2 linked regions of the Actinocatenispora sera genome follow. The protein of the gene in region 2 interacts with the protein of the main gene of each other region in a pairwise test. Links are inferred from orthologs where the notes say so. Each region holds a gene or a part of one and is shown on either strand. Other genes may lie near its edges.

Region 1 (8,669 bases), 3.1 Mb from region 2 along the record:
TGGTGGACAAGCCGGTCGGGGTGGCCGCCCACGGCAGCCCCGGCTGGACCGGTCCCACCGTGCTCGGCGGCCTCGCGGCGATGGGCCAGACCGTCGCCACCAGCGGCGCGGCCGAGCGGCAGGGCATCGTGCACCGGCTCGACGTGGGTACCTCCGGGCTGATGGTGGTGGCCAAGAGCGAGCGGGCGTACCGGATCCTGAAGCGGGCGTTCAAGGTGCGCACGGTGGAGAAGCGCTACCACGCGGTGGTGCAGGGTCAGCTCGACCCGCTGCGCGGCACGGTGGACGCGCCGATCGACCGGCACCCGCACCACGACTACAGGTTCGCCGTGGTGTCCGGTGGCAAGCCGAGCGTGACGCACTACGACACGCTGGAGGCTTTTCCGGCGGCGAGCCTGGTCGACGTCCGGCTGGAGACCGGCCGCACGCACCAGATCCGGGTGCACTTCTCGGCACTGCGGCATCCGTGCGCCGGTGATCTGACTTACGGGGCGGACCCGTCCCTGGCGAAGCGGCTCGGCCTGTCCCGGCAGTGGCTGCACGCTCGTGAGCTGGCGTTCGACCATCCCGGCTCGGGTGACCGGGTGCGGTTCGTCAGCGAGTACCCGGAGGATCTCGCGCACGCTCTGGCGGTGCTGCGCGGCGAAGGGTGACGTCGGCGCCCGCGATGACACGGTCTCGTTCGTTGAACAGATCGATGCCGGTCGCGGGGCTGGCAATCTTCGGGCGGCTCCGTAGCCTGTTGGTGGGTGAGGCGTCGGGCGGGAGGCGAGCGTGGATCAGTCCGGAGCCGGAGCGTACCGCTCCGGTGACTCGGGGTCGCGGTGGCGTAACCTGCTGGGCCGCGGCCGACCGCGGGACGGAGAGATCGGTGTGGACGCCGTACCGGAGCAGTCGGGTCGCGGGCAGGCCGGCGTCGGTCGGGCCCGGGTCGGTGCCGCCCCACCGCTGGTCCCGCGGCCTTCGCCGGCGCCCGACACGCGAGCCGGCCGGCGCGCCGCACCGGTGCCCGTCCAGGTCGGCGGGCACCGCCCGGAGGCGTACGCGACGGGCTCGGTGGACGGCCTGCTCACGGCGCTGCGGCGCAACTTCGGGCGGTCCCGGGTGGTGGCGTTCGTCAATCCGAAGGGCGGCGTGCACAAGACCACGGCGACCGTGCTGACCGCGGCGACGCTGGGCAGCGCCCGCAACGGCGGCGTTCTGGCCTGGGACGACAACGAACTGCGCGGCACGCTCGGGCTGCGCGCCGGCACCGCCCGGCACGCCCGCACCATCCGGCATTTGGTCGACGACCTGGACCGGATCGAGACCGGCCCGGGGATTCTCGCCGAGGTGCTGGACGACTACCTGCGGCACACCAAGGACGGCTCGTTCGACGTGCTGGCCGGCGACGAGGACCCGCGCATCGCCCGCCGGCTGGACCCGGCCACGGTGCGCCGGGTGCTCACCCTGCTCGCCGGCACCCACGACGTGATCTGCGTGGACACCGGCAACAACGTCGAGTCGCCGAACTGGCAGACGGTGCTGCGCGCCGCCGACCAGCTGGTGGTGACCACGGTGCCGCGCGAGGACGCGGCGTTCACCGCCGACTGGATGCTCGACCTGCTGGAGGAGCAGGGGATGGGCGAGTTGGTGGCGCAGGCGACCACGGTGATCAGCTGCCCGACGCCGAACCCGCTGCCGCTCACCGCCGACCTGCTCAAGCACTTCGGCTCGCGCACCCGCACCTCGATCGTCGTGCCCTACGACGTGTCGCTGGAGCCGGGCTCGACCATCGAGTACTCGAAGCTGGCCCCGGCCACCCGGATGGCCTGGCTGTACGCCGGGGTCGCGATCAGCGAGGGTTTCGGGCCGGATCGGTGACCGCGGGTGGCGCCGGCCACGCCCGGCGGTACCCGGGCGTGCCGGCCGGCGCGGTCCGCCGGCGGAGCGATAGGTTTTCTGTCAGACCCCACCCCTAGCGTGGTGGGATGCCGGGGGTGCGGCCAACATCTCCCGGCGCGGTCGCGGTCACCGTCACCCGGTGCTCCGCGCGTGGCTGTCCAGGTGAATACGAGGGGGGCGAGGCGCGCCATGTCGGCGTCCGGGTTCGCGCATCTGCACGTGCACACCGAATACTCGATGTTGGATGGCGCGGCCCGCCTGAAGCCGTTGTTGGCCGAGGTCCAGCGGCAGGGCATGGACTCGATCGCGATGACCGACCACGGCAACATGTACGGGGCGTACGCGTTCTACCAGGAGGCGAAGAAGACCGGCGTCAAGCCGATCCTCGGCATCGAGGCCTACCTGGCGCCCGGCGACCGGGCGTACAAGCAGCCGGTCCGGTGGGGCCGGCCGGACCAGCGCGGTGACGACGTCTCCGGCGGTGGTGCGTACACGCACATGACGATGTGGGCGGAGAACGCCACCGGGCTGCGCAACCTGTTCACGCTGTCCAGCAGGGCCTCGATCGAGGGTTACTACTACAAGCCGCGGATGGACACCGAGCTGATCTCGGGGCACACCGAGGGCATCATCGCCACCACCGGCTGCCCGTCCGGGGAGATCCAGACCCGGCTGCGGCTGGGCCAGGAGCAGGAGGCGTACGCGGCGGCCGAGCGCTACCTGGAGCTGTTCGGCCGGGAGAACTTCTTCCTGGAGCTGATGGACCACGGGCTCGACATCGAGAAGCGGGTCCGCACCGGGCTGCTCGACATCGGCAAGCGGTTCGACCTGCGGCCGGTGATCACCAACGACTCGCACTACGTGGCCGCCGAGGACGCGAAGGCGCACGAGGCGCTGCTGTGCGTGCAGTCCGGCAGCACCCTGGACGACCCGAACCGGTTCAAGCTCGACGGCGGCGGCTACTACATCAAGTCGCCGGCGCAGATGCGCGAGCTGTGGGACTCCCAGCTGCCCGGCGCCTGCGACAACACGCTGCTGATCGCCGAGCGCGTCGGCTCGTACGACGAGGTCTTCGCCCACCACGACCGGATGCCGGTGTTCGACGTGCCGGCCGGCGAGACCCAGGAGTCCTGGCTGCGTCATGACGTGTTCGAGGGCTTGGCGAAGCGGCTCCCGGGCGGGATCCCGGACCACTATCGGGCCCGGGCCGAGATGGAGCTCGGCGTCATCAACCAGATGGGCTTCCCGGCATACTTCCTCGTGGTGGCCGACCTGGTGCGGCATGCCAAGGAGTCCGGGATCATCGTCGGGCCGGGGCGTGGTTCCGCGACAGGATCGATCGTCGCCTGGGCAACCGGGATCACCGAACTCGACCCGATCGAGCACAGCCTGCTGTTCGAGCGTTTCCTCAACATCGAGCGCATCTCGATGCCCGACATCGATCTTGACTTCGATGACCGGCGGCGCGGTGAGATGCTCGACTACGCCACCGCCAAGTACGGCACCGACAACGTCTGTCAGGTCATCACCTTCGGGACGATCAAGACTAAGGCGGCGATCAAAGACGCGGCGCGAATCCATTTCGGACAGCCCGGGTTCTCAATCGCCGACAAGATCTCCAAGGCGTTGCCGCCGCCGATCATGGCGAAGGACATTCCGTTGTCCGGCATCGTCGACCCGAAACACGAGCGCTACGCCGAGGCGTCCGAGGTCCGGACGCTGATCGAGACCGACCCGCAGGTCGGCAAGATCTTCGAGACCGCGCGTGGTCTGGAGGGTCTGATTCGGCAGGCCGGTGTGCACGCCTGCGCGGTCATCATGTCGTCCACCCCGGTCATGGACGTGATCCCGGTGTGGGCGCGTCCGCAGGACGGCGCGATCATCACCGGCTTCGACTACCCGTCGTGTGAAGCGATGGGCCTGTTGAAAATGGACTTCCTGGGCCTGCGCAACCTGACGGTCATCGGGGACGCGATCGCCAACATCAAGGCGAACCGCAGCATCGACATCGACGTCGCCAGCCTCGAGCTGGCCGACGACAGAACATTCGAGTTGTTGGCGCGAGGCGACACGCTCGGGGTGTTCCAGCTCGATGGCGGCCCCATGCGCTCGTTGCTCAAGGCGATGGCACCGACCAAGTTCGAGGACATCGCGGCCGTGCTGGCGCTGTACCGGCCGGGTCCGATGGCGGCGAACGCCCACATCGACTACGCCGACCGTAAGAACAACCGCAAGCCGGTCGTGCCGATCCACCCCGAACTGGCCGACGATCTGGCCGAGATCCTGGACGAGACCTACGGCTTGATCGTTTACCAGGAGCAGGTCATGGCGATCGCCCGGAAGGTCGCCGGGTACTCGCTGGGCAAGGCGGACCTGCTCCGCCGGGCGATGGGCAAAAAGAAGAAGGAGATCCTGGACAAGGAGTTCGTCGGGTTCCAGGCGGGCATGCGCGACCAGGGCTACTCCGACGACGCGATTCAGACCTTGTGGGACATTCTGCTGCCGTTTGCTGGGTACGCATTCAACAAGTCACACACCGCGGGCTACGGGATCGTCTCGTTCTGGACCGCATACCTGAAGGCGAACTATCCCGCCGAGTACATGGCGGCGCTGCTGACCTCGGTCGGCGACTCGAAGGACAAGATGGCGGTCTACCTCGCCGAGTGCCGCAAGATGGGCATCAAGGTGCTGCCGCCGGACGTCAACGACTCCGACCTGAACTTCACTGCGGTCGGCGCCGACATCCGGTTCGGCCTGGGCGCGGTGCGCAACGTCGGCGCGAACGTCGTCACCAGCATCATCAACACCCGCAAGCAGAAGGGTGCCTACACCTCGTTCACCGACTTCATGTCCAAGATCGAGCTGCCGGTCTGCAACAAGCGGGTGATCGAGTCGCTGATCAAGGCGGGTGCGTTCGACTCGCTGGGACATCCGCGGCGGCCGATGCTGGAGCAGCACGAGACCATGGTCGAGGCGATGACCGGGGTCAAGCGGCGCGAGGCGGAGGGCCAGTTCGACCTGTTCGGCGGGATGACCGACACCGCCCCGGACACCGTCGTGGGCATGGACGTCGACCTCACCGGCGAAGACTGGCCGCGCAAGACCGCGCTGGAGTTCGAGCGCGAGATGCTCGGGCTGTACGTGTCGGGTCACCCGCTCGACGGCGCCGAACGGGTGCTGCGCAAGAACAGCGAGCAGCGCATCGCCGACCTGGTTTCCGGTGACGTCGCCGACGGCACGTCGGTGACCATCGCCGGGATCATCTCCGCGCTGGAGCGCCGGGTCACCAAGCAGGGCAACGCGTGGGCGAAGGCGACCGTCGAGGACCTCGACGCCGGCATCGAGGTGCTGTTCTTCCCCAAGACCTACGAGCTGGTCGGGCAGTACCTGGCACCCGATCTGACGATCGCGGTGAAGGGCCGGGTCAACCGGCGCGACCAGGAGATCAGCGTCGTCGCGATGGACCTGCGCACGCTGGAGATCACCGACGCCGACCTGGCCGCCGAGCCGGCGGTCACGGTCGCCATCCAGGCCGAGCGGGTCGACCCCGATTTGGTCGGTGAGCTCAAGCGGACCCTGCTGAACAACCGGGGAGAGACCGCGGTGCGGGTCAAGCTGGTCGGCCGGGAGCGCAACCACCTGCTCGCCCTCGACGACACGCTGCGGGTCACACCCGGTCCCGGCCTCACCTCTGAGCTGAAGAGCCTGCTCGGCGCCGGCTGCCTTGAATAGCCGGCCGCGCCGGGCCCGGATCCGCCGACTTGCTCGAGGTTGGGAGAATCGCCGCGATGAAGACGACGATGCCGCGCCGAGCCGGCGTGCCGCGGTGGGCCGAGGCACTCGTACTGGTGGTTGCGGCGGTGTGCGTCGCGGCGGCCGGCGCGCCGCTCGGGCTGCTCTGGTGGGTGCTGTCCCCGCGCGCCGAGGTCGTGATGACCGACCAGGGCGGGATGTACAACCTGGAGACCGAGACGTTCGCCGCCGCCGACGGCTGGCTTGCGGTGCTGACCGCGGCCGCGGGCCTGGTTGCCGCGGTGGCCTGCTGGGTGGTGCTGCGCCGCTACCGCGGTCCGCTGCTGCTGGCCGTGCTCGCGGTCGGCGGCGCCGGCGGTGCACTGCTGACCGCCTGGGTCGGCAGCCGGGTCGGGCTGGCCGACTTCAACGCACTGCTCGGCGCCGCCCAGCCCGGCTGGCGGTTCCCGTACCCGCTGCGGCTGGGCGCGCGCGGCGCCGTCGTGCTCGCCCCGCTGTTCGCCGTGCTCACCTACACGGTGCTGGCCGGATTCTCCCGGTACCCGGCGTTGCGGGCCCGGCGCGCCGCCGCCCCGGCCGTCCCGGAGCTGGTCGACCCGGTCCGGCTGCCGTTGATCCCGGCCCGCCGCCTCACCGATCCGGCCGATTCCGCTCCGGCCCCCGGCCCCGAGGGCCAGCCGGGTCCGCCGCCGGCCGACCCGTCCGCTCCGGCCGGTGACGCGACGCCGGGCGGGGTCGGTTCCGGTGCTCCCGCCAGCAGCCCGGGCGCCGGTGCGGCGCCAGGCGGCGGTGCCGCACCCGCCGGTGGATCGGTGGCCGGCCCGCCGGCCCGACCCGACGACACCGTGCCCGGCGTCAGCTGGCCGGCACCACCGGCCGGCCTGCCGGTGCCGCCCCCGGGTGGCGAGACCCCGCCGACGCTCGGTGCGCCCGGGTCTTCGGGTGGTGGGGGCCCGTCGACATTCGGTGCGGCTGCGGCGCCGCCAGGCGGCGAAGCCCGGCCCACGTTCGGTGCGCCCGGGTCCTCGGGCGGCGAGAGCCGGCCGGCGTTCGGTGCACCCGCGCCGCCCGCCGGCTCGCCGCCGCCCGCAGTCCCGCCGCCGCCCGCAGTCCCGCCGCCGCCGGCCGGCCCGGCATCGTCCGCCGGCCCGGCATCGTCCGCCGGCCCGGCGTCGAGCGGCGGTCCGCCGGGCTCCGGTCCGGCTCGATCGTCCGGCATCGCGCAACCTCCGGGTCCGGCCGGGCCCGCCGGTTCGGGCTGGCCGGCCGATCCGTTCGCGCCCAGTGGCCCGGCCGACGCGTTCCCGCCGGCACCCGCGGAGCCTCCGCCGTCGGCGCCGATCGACTGGCCGGACGCGCCCCGCCGCTCCTGAGCGCAGCCGCCCCGAGACGCTGGGCCGGCCGATCGGGTGGGCCGGTCAGTTGACGCCGGCCGGTACCTGGAAGTCGGTGAGGGCGGCCGGCACCGCCGACAGGGCCGCGACCAGGCTGGTCTCCCGGCGCAGCAGCCCGAGCTCGCCGCGGAGTCGGTGTGCCGCGTCCGGCTCGGCGAGCAGCTCCTGCCGGTCGGCCACGGTCAGCGAGGCGCTCGCCGCGACCAGGTGCGACAGCACGGCCGGGTCGTCCGGCAGCTGGTCCTGGGCCGCCTCGGGTGACACCGCGTCCGGGCCGGCCACGTCGGCGAGCTCGCGCAGGTACCGGCGGAACGCGGCAAGCACGCTCGGCACCAGCGCCTCGGCCCGGCGCAGGTCCGCCGGATCGGTCTGCTCCGGCAGCCAGTCGACCGAGGCCTGCAGGTACGGCGCGGACTCGGTGTCGACGTCCAGCAGGCTGAACCGGCGGCGGCCGACCGCGACCACGTCGTACCGTCCGTCGGGGTGGCGGGTGACCTGACGCAGCTGGGCGCTGCAGCCGATCTCGTAGAGGGTGCTGTCGTCGTGGTCGCCGGTCTCGGTGCCGCGCCGGATGGCCACCACGCCGAACTCGCGGTCGTCCTCGCCGGCCCGCCGCATCAGGTGCGCCACCAGCGCCCGGTAGCGCGGCTCGAAGATGTGCAACGGCAGCACGACCCCGGGGAACAGCACGGTCCCCAGCGGGAACAGCGGAATGGCGTCGGTCACAGTACCGAGCCTACGGGCTGCCGGCCCCCGAACCGAATGACCCCGTGCTGCGTTCCTGGCCGGTTTCCGGCCCGGATACGCCGGAATGCCGGTGCGGTGCGGTGCGGTGTGCTCGTCCCGGCCCGGCCCCGGTCGTGGTGCCCTACACCACCGGTTCCCGCAGGTCGGGACGCCTAGACTTGAGGTGTGCTGACTCGTGTCGACCTGCGCGGTACCACCACCGACCCGCGCGACGTGCTGCCCCGCGCCCAGCTCGACGTGGCGGCCGCGATCGAACAGATCCGGCCGACCGTCGAGGCGGTGCATCAGCATGGCGCGTCGGCGGTGCTGGCGGCCACGGAGCGGTTCGACCGGGTCCGGCCGCGCCGGCTGCGGGTCCCGACCGAGGCCATCGCCGCGGCTGCCGACACGCTCGACGACGCGGTCCGTGCCGCCCTGCAGACCTCGATCGACCGGGCCCGCGCGGTGCACGCCGACCAGTGCCGTACCGACGTCACCACCCAGGTCGTTCCGGGTGGCACGGTCACCGAGCGCTGGGTGCCGGTGTCCCGGGTCGGGCTGTACGTGCCGGGTGGCCTCGCGCCGCTGCTGTCCAGCGTGGTGATGAACGTGGTGCCGGCGCAGCTGGCCGGCGTCGGCTCGATCGCGCTGGCCTCACCGCCGCAGCGCGACACCGGCCTGCCGCACCCGGGCATCCTCGCCGCCTGTGCCCTGCTCGGCGTCGACGAGGTGTACGCGATGGGCGGCGCCCAGGCGGTCGCCGCGTTCGCGTACGGGCTGCGCGCCGAGACCGCCGTCGACCCGGCGGAGCCGGATGCCGGTCCGGCGAGCGGATGGCTGCTGGAGCCGGTCGATCTGGTGACGGGGCCGGGCAACATCTTCGTCACCGCGGCGAAGCGGATGCTGCGCGGC
Region 2 (5,179 bases):
AACCGGACCCGCAACCTCACCGAGGACGAGGTCGACGCCTGATCCTCAACGGTACTCGTGGGCGGGGCGTGCCGAGCTTTCGGCGCGCCCCGCTGCCGTGTCCGGCGCTGCACACCCGGCGCGCCCCGCTGCTGTTGTCCAGCGCGGCCCGGCCGGCCGGGTGTGGCGTCGCCTACTCCGGTTGGCCGGGGTGCGGCGGCGTCGAGTAAGCTGAACAGGCTTTACCGAAGACCGCTGGTCACCGCGCCGAGTGCGCGGTCGAAGGCTCCGCTCGCCGCGGACGGCCCGCGCAGGGAAGACGGACGCGATCCAACACCACAGGTCATCCAGGCTCCCGGATGACGTCGGTGCCGGTGATCCGATCTGGTGGGCGGCACGCGCCACGTGGCGTCGGCCGGAGCCGGAGACACGGACACCGAGCTGGTTCCTCGCCCCGTGCGCCCTGCGCCGGGGCGTTTTTCGTGCCTGCGGGTCTTCGACGAGACCGGCCCGAGCATGCACGAGAGGAGGGACATGGCGGACACACATGGCCGGACCAAGCCAGTACGCGAGGACAAGGCCGCTGCGGTCAACGAGATCGCGGACCGGTTCCGGGCCGCTTCGGCGACCGTGATCACCGAGTACCGCGGGCTGAGCGTTTCGCAGATCACCGAGCTGCGGCGCGCCCTGGGCGGGGACACGCACTACCGCGTCGCGAAGAACACGCTGGTGAAGATCGCGGCGACGGAGGCCGGCGTCGACGGTCTCGACGCACTGTTCGTCGGCCCGACGGCGGTCACGTTCGTCAACGGCGACGTGGTCGACGCGGCCAAGGGGCTGCGTAACTTCGCGAAGGACAACCCCGCGCTGGTCATCAAGGGCGGCGTCTTCGAGGGCAAGGCCCTCACCACGGACGACGTCAACAAGCTGGCCGACCTGGAGTCCCGCGAGGTGCTCCTCGCCAAGCTGGCTGGTGCCATGAAGGGCAACCTGTCGAAGGCCGCGAGCCTGTTCCAGGCTCCGCTGGCGCAGACGGCACGGCTCGCCCAGGCGCTGGCCGACAAGCAGTCCGGCAGCGAGGCTGCCTGACGGCCGTACGGCCGTCGCCATGTTCGAGGAACTCGCCGCGATTCGCTTGCGGCAGGCCTAAACCGCCGCGAGTGGTTCGCGACGACAGACATAACCGCGAGGTAGTCGCGGGGTAGGAAAGGAAACCGCCACCATGGCGAAGCTCAGCACCGAAGAGCTGCTCGACGCGTTCAAGGAAATGACGCTGATCGAGCTGTCCGAGTTCGTGAAGCAGTTCGAGGAGACCTTCGAGGTCACCGCGGCTGCTCCGGTCGCCGTCGCGGCCGCCGCCGGCCCGGCCGCTGCGGCCGAGGCCGCCGTCGAGCAGGACGAGTTCGACGTCATCCTCGACTCGGCCGGCGACAAGAAGATCCAGGTCATCAAGGAGGTGCGCGCGCTCACCAGCCTGGGCCTGAAGGAGGCCAAGGACGTGGTCGAGGGCGCCCCGAAGGCGATCCTGGAGAAGGTCACCAAGGAGGCCGCGGAGAAGGCCAAGGAGCAGCTCGAGGCTGCCGGCGGCAAGGTGACCCTGAAGTAAGGGCCCGCACCGCGGTTCCACAGCGGCGAGCACGCCGCGAGTTCGAAGGGCGGCCGTCCCCACGGGGGCGGCCGCCCTTTGCCGCCTCCGAGTACGGGTGCCGGCCGGGTGCGCTCCTCCGGAGCCGGCGCCGGCCACCGGGGGAGCGTGGGGCAGATGCGTGACGTGGCTCAGGTCACGTAACGTTGTGGGGCAAGCCGGGCACTCTCGTCACGCTCGATCTGTCCGAAAGCTACGGAGAGCTACGAAAGATCGCGACTGGTGCGCTAGGTCGAGAGAATCCTGACGTACGGCTCGACTTAGACGTTACTCGGAAGTTAACTTGTTCGCGTCACTACCGGCTCCGCGGCCTCCCGGGCACCGGCGGATCGCCGGGGCCGGGCCACATCGAGGCTGCGCCGGCCGTACCACGGCCGCAGCGGTGACCACGTCGGGAGGGAAGTACGCGTGGGCGTCGAGGTGCAGATCGACGGGCTGACGAAGTCCTTCGGTCGGCAGAACATCTGGGCGGACGTCAGCTTCACCCTGCCCGAGGGTGAGATCTCCGTGCTGCTCGGCCCCTCGGGTACCGGTAAGTCGGTGTTCCTGAAGACGCTCGTCGGGCTGTTGCGGCCGGATCGCGGGCACATCTGGATCGAGGGCAAGGACCTGCCCGAGCTGTCCGAGCGCGAGCTGTACGAGGTGCGCAAGCTGTTCGGCGTGCTGTTCCAGGACGGCGCGCTGTTCGGCTCGATGAACCTGTACGACAACGTCGCGTTCCCGCTGCGCGAGCACACCCGCAAGTCCGAGTCCGCGGTGCGCGACATCGTGATGGAGAAGCTCGACCTGGTCGGGCTCGCCGGCGACGAGCGGAAGCTGCCGGGCGAGATCTCCGGCGGGATGCGCAAGCGGGCCGGGCTGGCCCGGGCGCTGGTGCTGGAGCCGGAGATCATCCTGTTCGACGAGCCCGACTCGGGCCTCGACCCGGTGCGCACCACGCTGCTCAACCACCTGATCGTCGATCTCAACCAGCAGACCGGTGCGACGTTTCTGATCGTCACGCACGACATCAACACCGCGCGGACGGTGCCGGACAACATCGGCCTGATCTACCGCCGGCACCTGGCCATGTTCGGCCCGCGGGAGATGCTGCTGTCCAGTGAGGAGCCGGTGGTCCGGCAGTTCCTGAACGCGCAGCGGCACGGCCCGATCGGGATGGCCGAGGAGAAGGACGCGAGCGAGCTGGAGGCCGAGGCCGCGGCCGGCATCGAGCTGCCGATGCTGCCGCCGATCCCGCTGCAGATGCAGCCGACCGACGGCCGGCCGCGCTCCGCGGAGCGCATCCCGGGCGAGTGGTGCCGGGTCAACGGGGTGATCCCGCCGGTCGGTTCGTTCGCGCTGGACCAGCCGACGGTGCCCGCCCAGAGCGGCGTGAGCGAGTGGGCCGGGCCGGAGCACGTCGACCCGCACGCAGACACCGTCGTCATCGAACGGAGGGACGGCGGTGCCTGAGTGCAACACCGACGTCGGATCCGGGGGTGAGCGGTGAGCAACCCGGTCTCCGGCGCCCTGCGGCAGTCCGGTTCGTTCTTCGCGTACTGCCTGGACTGCCTGCTCGCGATCCCGCGCCGGCCGTTCCAGCTGCGCGAGATGATCCAGCAGGCCTGGTTCGTCTCCAGCGTGTCGATCCTGCCGACGGCGCTGGTGGCGATCCCGTTCGGTGCGGTGATCTCGCTCCAGCTCGGCACCCTGACCAGCCAGCTCGGCGCCCAGTCGTACACCGGAGCGGCGAGCGTGCTCGCGGTGGTCCGGGAGGCCGGGCCGATCGTGACGGCGCTGCTGATCGCCGGGGCGGGTGGTTCGGCGATCTGCGCGGATCTCGGCGCCCGGAAGATCCGGGAAGAGCTGGACGCGATGGAGGTGCTGGGCATCGACCCGGTGCAGCGGCTGGTGGTGCCCCGGATCATCGCCTGCATGATCGTCGCGCTGCTGCTCAACGGCCTGGTCAGCGTCGTCGGCGTGGCCGGTGGGTACTTCTTCAACGTGGTGCTGCAGGGCGGTACCCCGGGGGCCTACCTGGCGAGTTTCCAGGCGCTGGGGCAGATCCAGGACCTGATCGCCGGTGAGTTCAAGGCGGTGGTGTTCGGCGCGATGGCGGCGCTGATCGCCTGCTACAAGGGGATGACGGCGAAGGGCGGGCCGAAGGGCGTCGGCGACGCGGTCAACCAGAGCGTGGTCATCAGCTTCATGCTGCTGTTCGCGGTGAACTTCGTGATGACCTCGATCTACTTCCAGATCGTTCCGCAGAAGGGCACCTGATGGCGCCGCTGGGAGAGGGCCGTGCCGCAGGCGCGTGGTCCGGCATTGCCCGAAAGCCGCTGGGGTTCCTGGACGACCTCGGCGGCCAGATGTCGTTCTACCTGCGCGCGTTCGCGTGGGCACCGCGCACCGTCCGGCGGTACAAGCGGGAGGTGCTGCGGCTGCTGGCGGAGGTGTCGTTCGGTTCCGGCGCGCTCGCGGTCATCGGCGGCACCGTCGGGGTGATCGTCGCGATGACGTTCTTCACCGGGACGGAAGTCGGCCTGCAGGGGTACGAGGCGCTCAACCAGATCGGTTCGTCCGCGTTCACCGGCTTCATCTCCGCGTACTTCAACACCCGGGAGATCTCGCCGCTGGTGGCCGGGATCGCCCTGTCGGCGACGGTCGGCTGCGGTTTCACCGCGCAGCTGGGCGCGATGCGGATCAACGAGGAGGTGGACGCGCTCGAGGTGATGGGGCTGCCGTCGCTGCCGTTCCTCGTCACCACCCGGATGATCGCCGGCCTGATCGCGGTGATCCCGCTGTACGTGATCGGGCTGCTGGCGAGCTATCTCGCCACCCGCGAGATGGTCACGCTCTACTTCGGACAGTCGTCCGGCACCTACGACTACTACTTCCACCTGTTCCTACCGCCCGAGGATGTGCTGTGGTCGTTCGGCAAGGTGCTGGTGTTCAGCATCATCGTGGTGCTGATCCACTGCTACCACGGGTACAACGCGTCCGGCGGCCCGGCCGGCGTCGGGATGGCGGTGGGCCGCGCGGTGCGGTCCTCGCTGGTGGCGATCAACGTGGTCGACTTCTTCCTCAGCCTGGCGATCTGGGGCGCCACCACGACCGTACGGATATCCGGGTGAGGCGCCGGTGTCGGTGACCAGGGTTTCGGACGTGCTGCGGCGCCGGTTGCTCGGCGTCGGGTTCATCGTGCTCGTCGCGGCGCTGCTGGCCGCGGCGGTCGGCGCGTACCAGAAGGTGTTCACCCCGGCGGTGTGGGTGACCGTGGTCGCCGACCACACCGGGCTGCAGGTGGACCGGAACGCCGACGTGAAGCTGCGCGGCGTGGTCGTCGGCCAGGTGCGCGACATCTCGGCGAACGGGCAGCGGGCGAAGCTGCGGCTCGCGCTCGACCCCGGCTCGGTACCGCGGATCCCGTCGAACGTGACCGCCACGATGCTGCCGAAGACGCTGTTCGGCGAGAAGTACGTGTCGCTGGACGCGCCGGCCCGCCCGTCCGGTCGGCCGATCACCGCCGGTGCGGTGGTGCACCAGGACCGGTCGGCCCGGGCGGTCGAGCTGGAG

What was found. Proteins that work in one complex are often made in the same cells at the same time.
Region 1: the proteins of rplL (region 2) and dnaE interact in binary tests that used the Escherichia coli proteins (3 or more experiments, as listed by UniProt). The link is inferred for Actinocatenispora sera from one-to-one orthologs.

The regions. Positions count from the first base shown.
Region 1 is NZ_AP023354.1:5,273,154-5,281,822, reverse strand. Bases 1,720-5,816 are described here. They hold dnaE (DNA polymerase III subunit alpha), read left to right. Parts: upstream 1,720-2,073; coding sequence 2,074-5,616; downstream 5,617-5,816. Other genes in these bases: Asera_RS24915 (DUF2567 domain-containing protein), read left to right, coding at 5,673-5,816. Outside these bases: Asera_RS24930 (RluA family pseudouridine synthase), read left to right, coding at 1-653; more of Asera_RS24915, read left to right, coding at 5,817-7,010; Asera_RS24910 (LON peptidase substrate-binding domain-containing protein), read right to left, coding at 7,056-7,757; hisD (histidinol dehydrogenase), read left to right, coding at 7,944-8,669. UniProt on the Escherichia coli protein: DNA polymerase III is a complex, multichain enzyme responsible for most of the replicative synthesis in bacteria. This DNA polymerase also exhibits 3' to 5' exonuclease activity. The alpha chain is the DNA polymerase catalytic subunit.
Region 2 is NZ_AP023354.1:2,155,472-2,160,650, forward strand. What follows is about bases 1-2,893. They hold rplL (50S ribosomal protein L7/L12), read left to right. Parts: upstream 1-1,201; coding sequence 1,202-1,585; downstream 1,586-2,893. Other genes in these bases: rplA (50S ribosomal protein L1), read left to right, coding at 1-42; rplJ (50S ribosomal protein L10), read left to right, coding at 514-1,068; Asera_RS10400 (ABC transporter ATP-binding protein), read left to right, coding at 2,033-2,893. Outside these bases: more of Asera_RS10400, read left to right, coding at 2,894-3,076; Asera_RS10405 (MlaE family ABC transporter permease), read left to right, coding at 3,110-3,883; Asera_RS10410 (MlaE family ABC transporter permease), read left to right, coding at 3,883-4,737; Asera_RS10415 (MCE family protein), read left to right, coding at 4,751-5,179. UniProt on the Escherichia coli protein: The binding site for several of the GTPase factors involved in protein synthesis (IF-2, EF-Tu, EF-G and RF3). Is thus essential for accurate translation.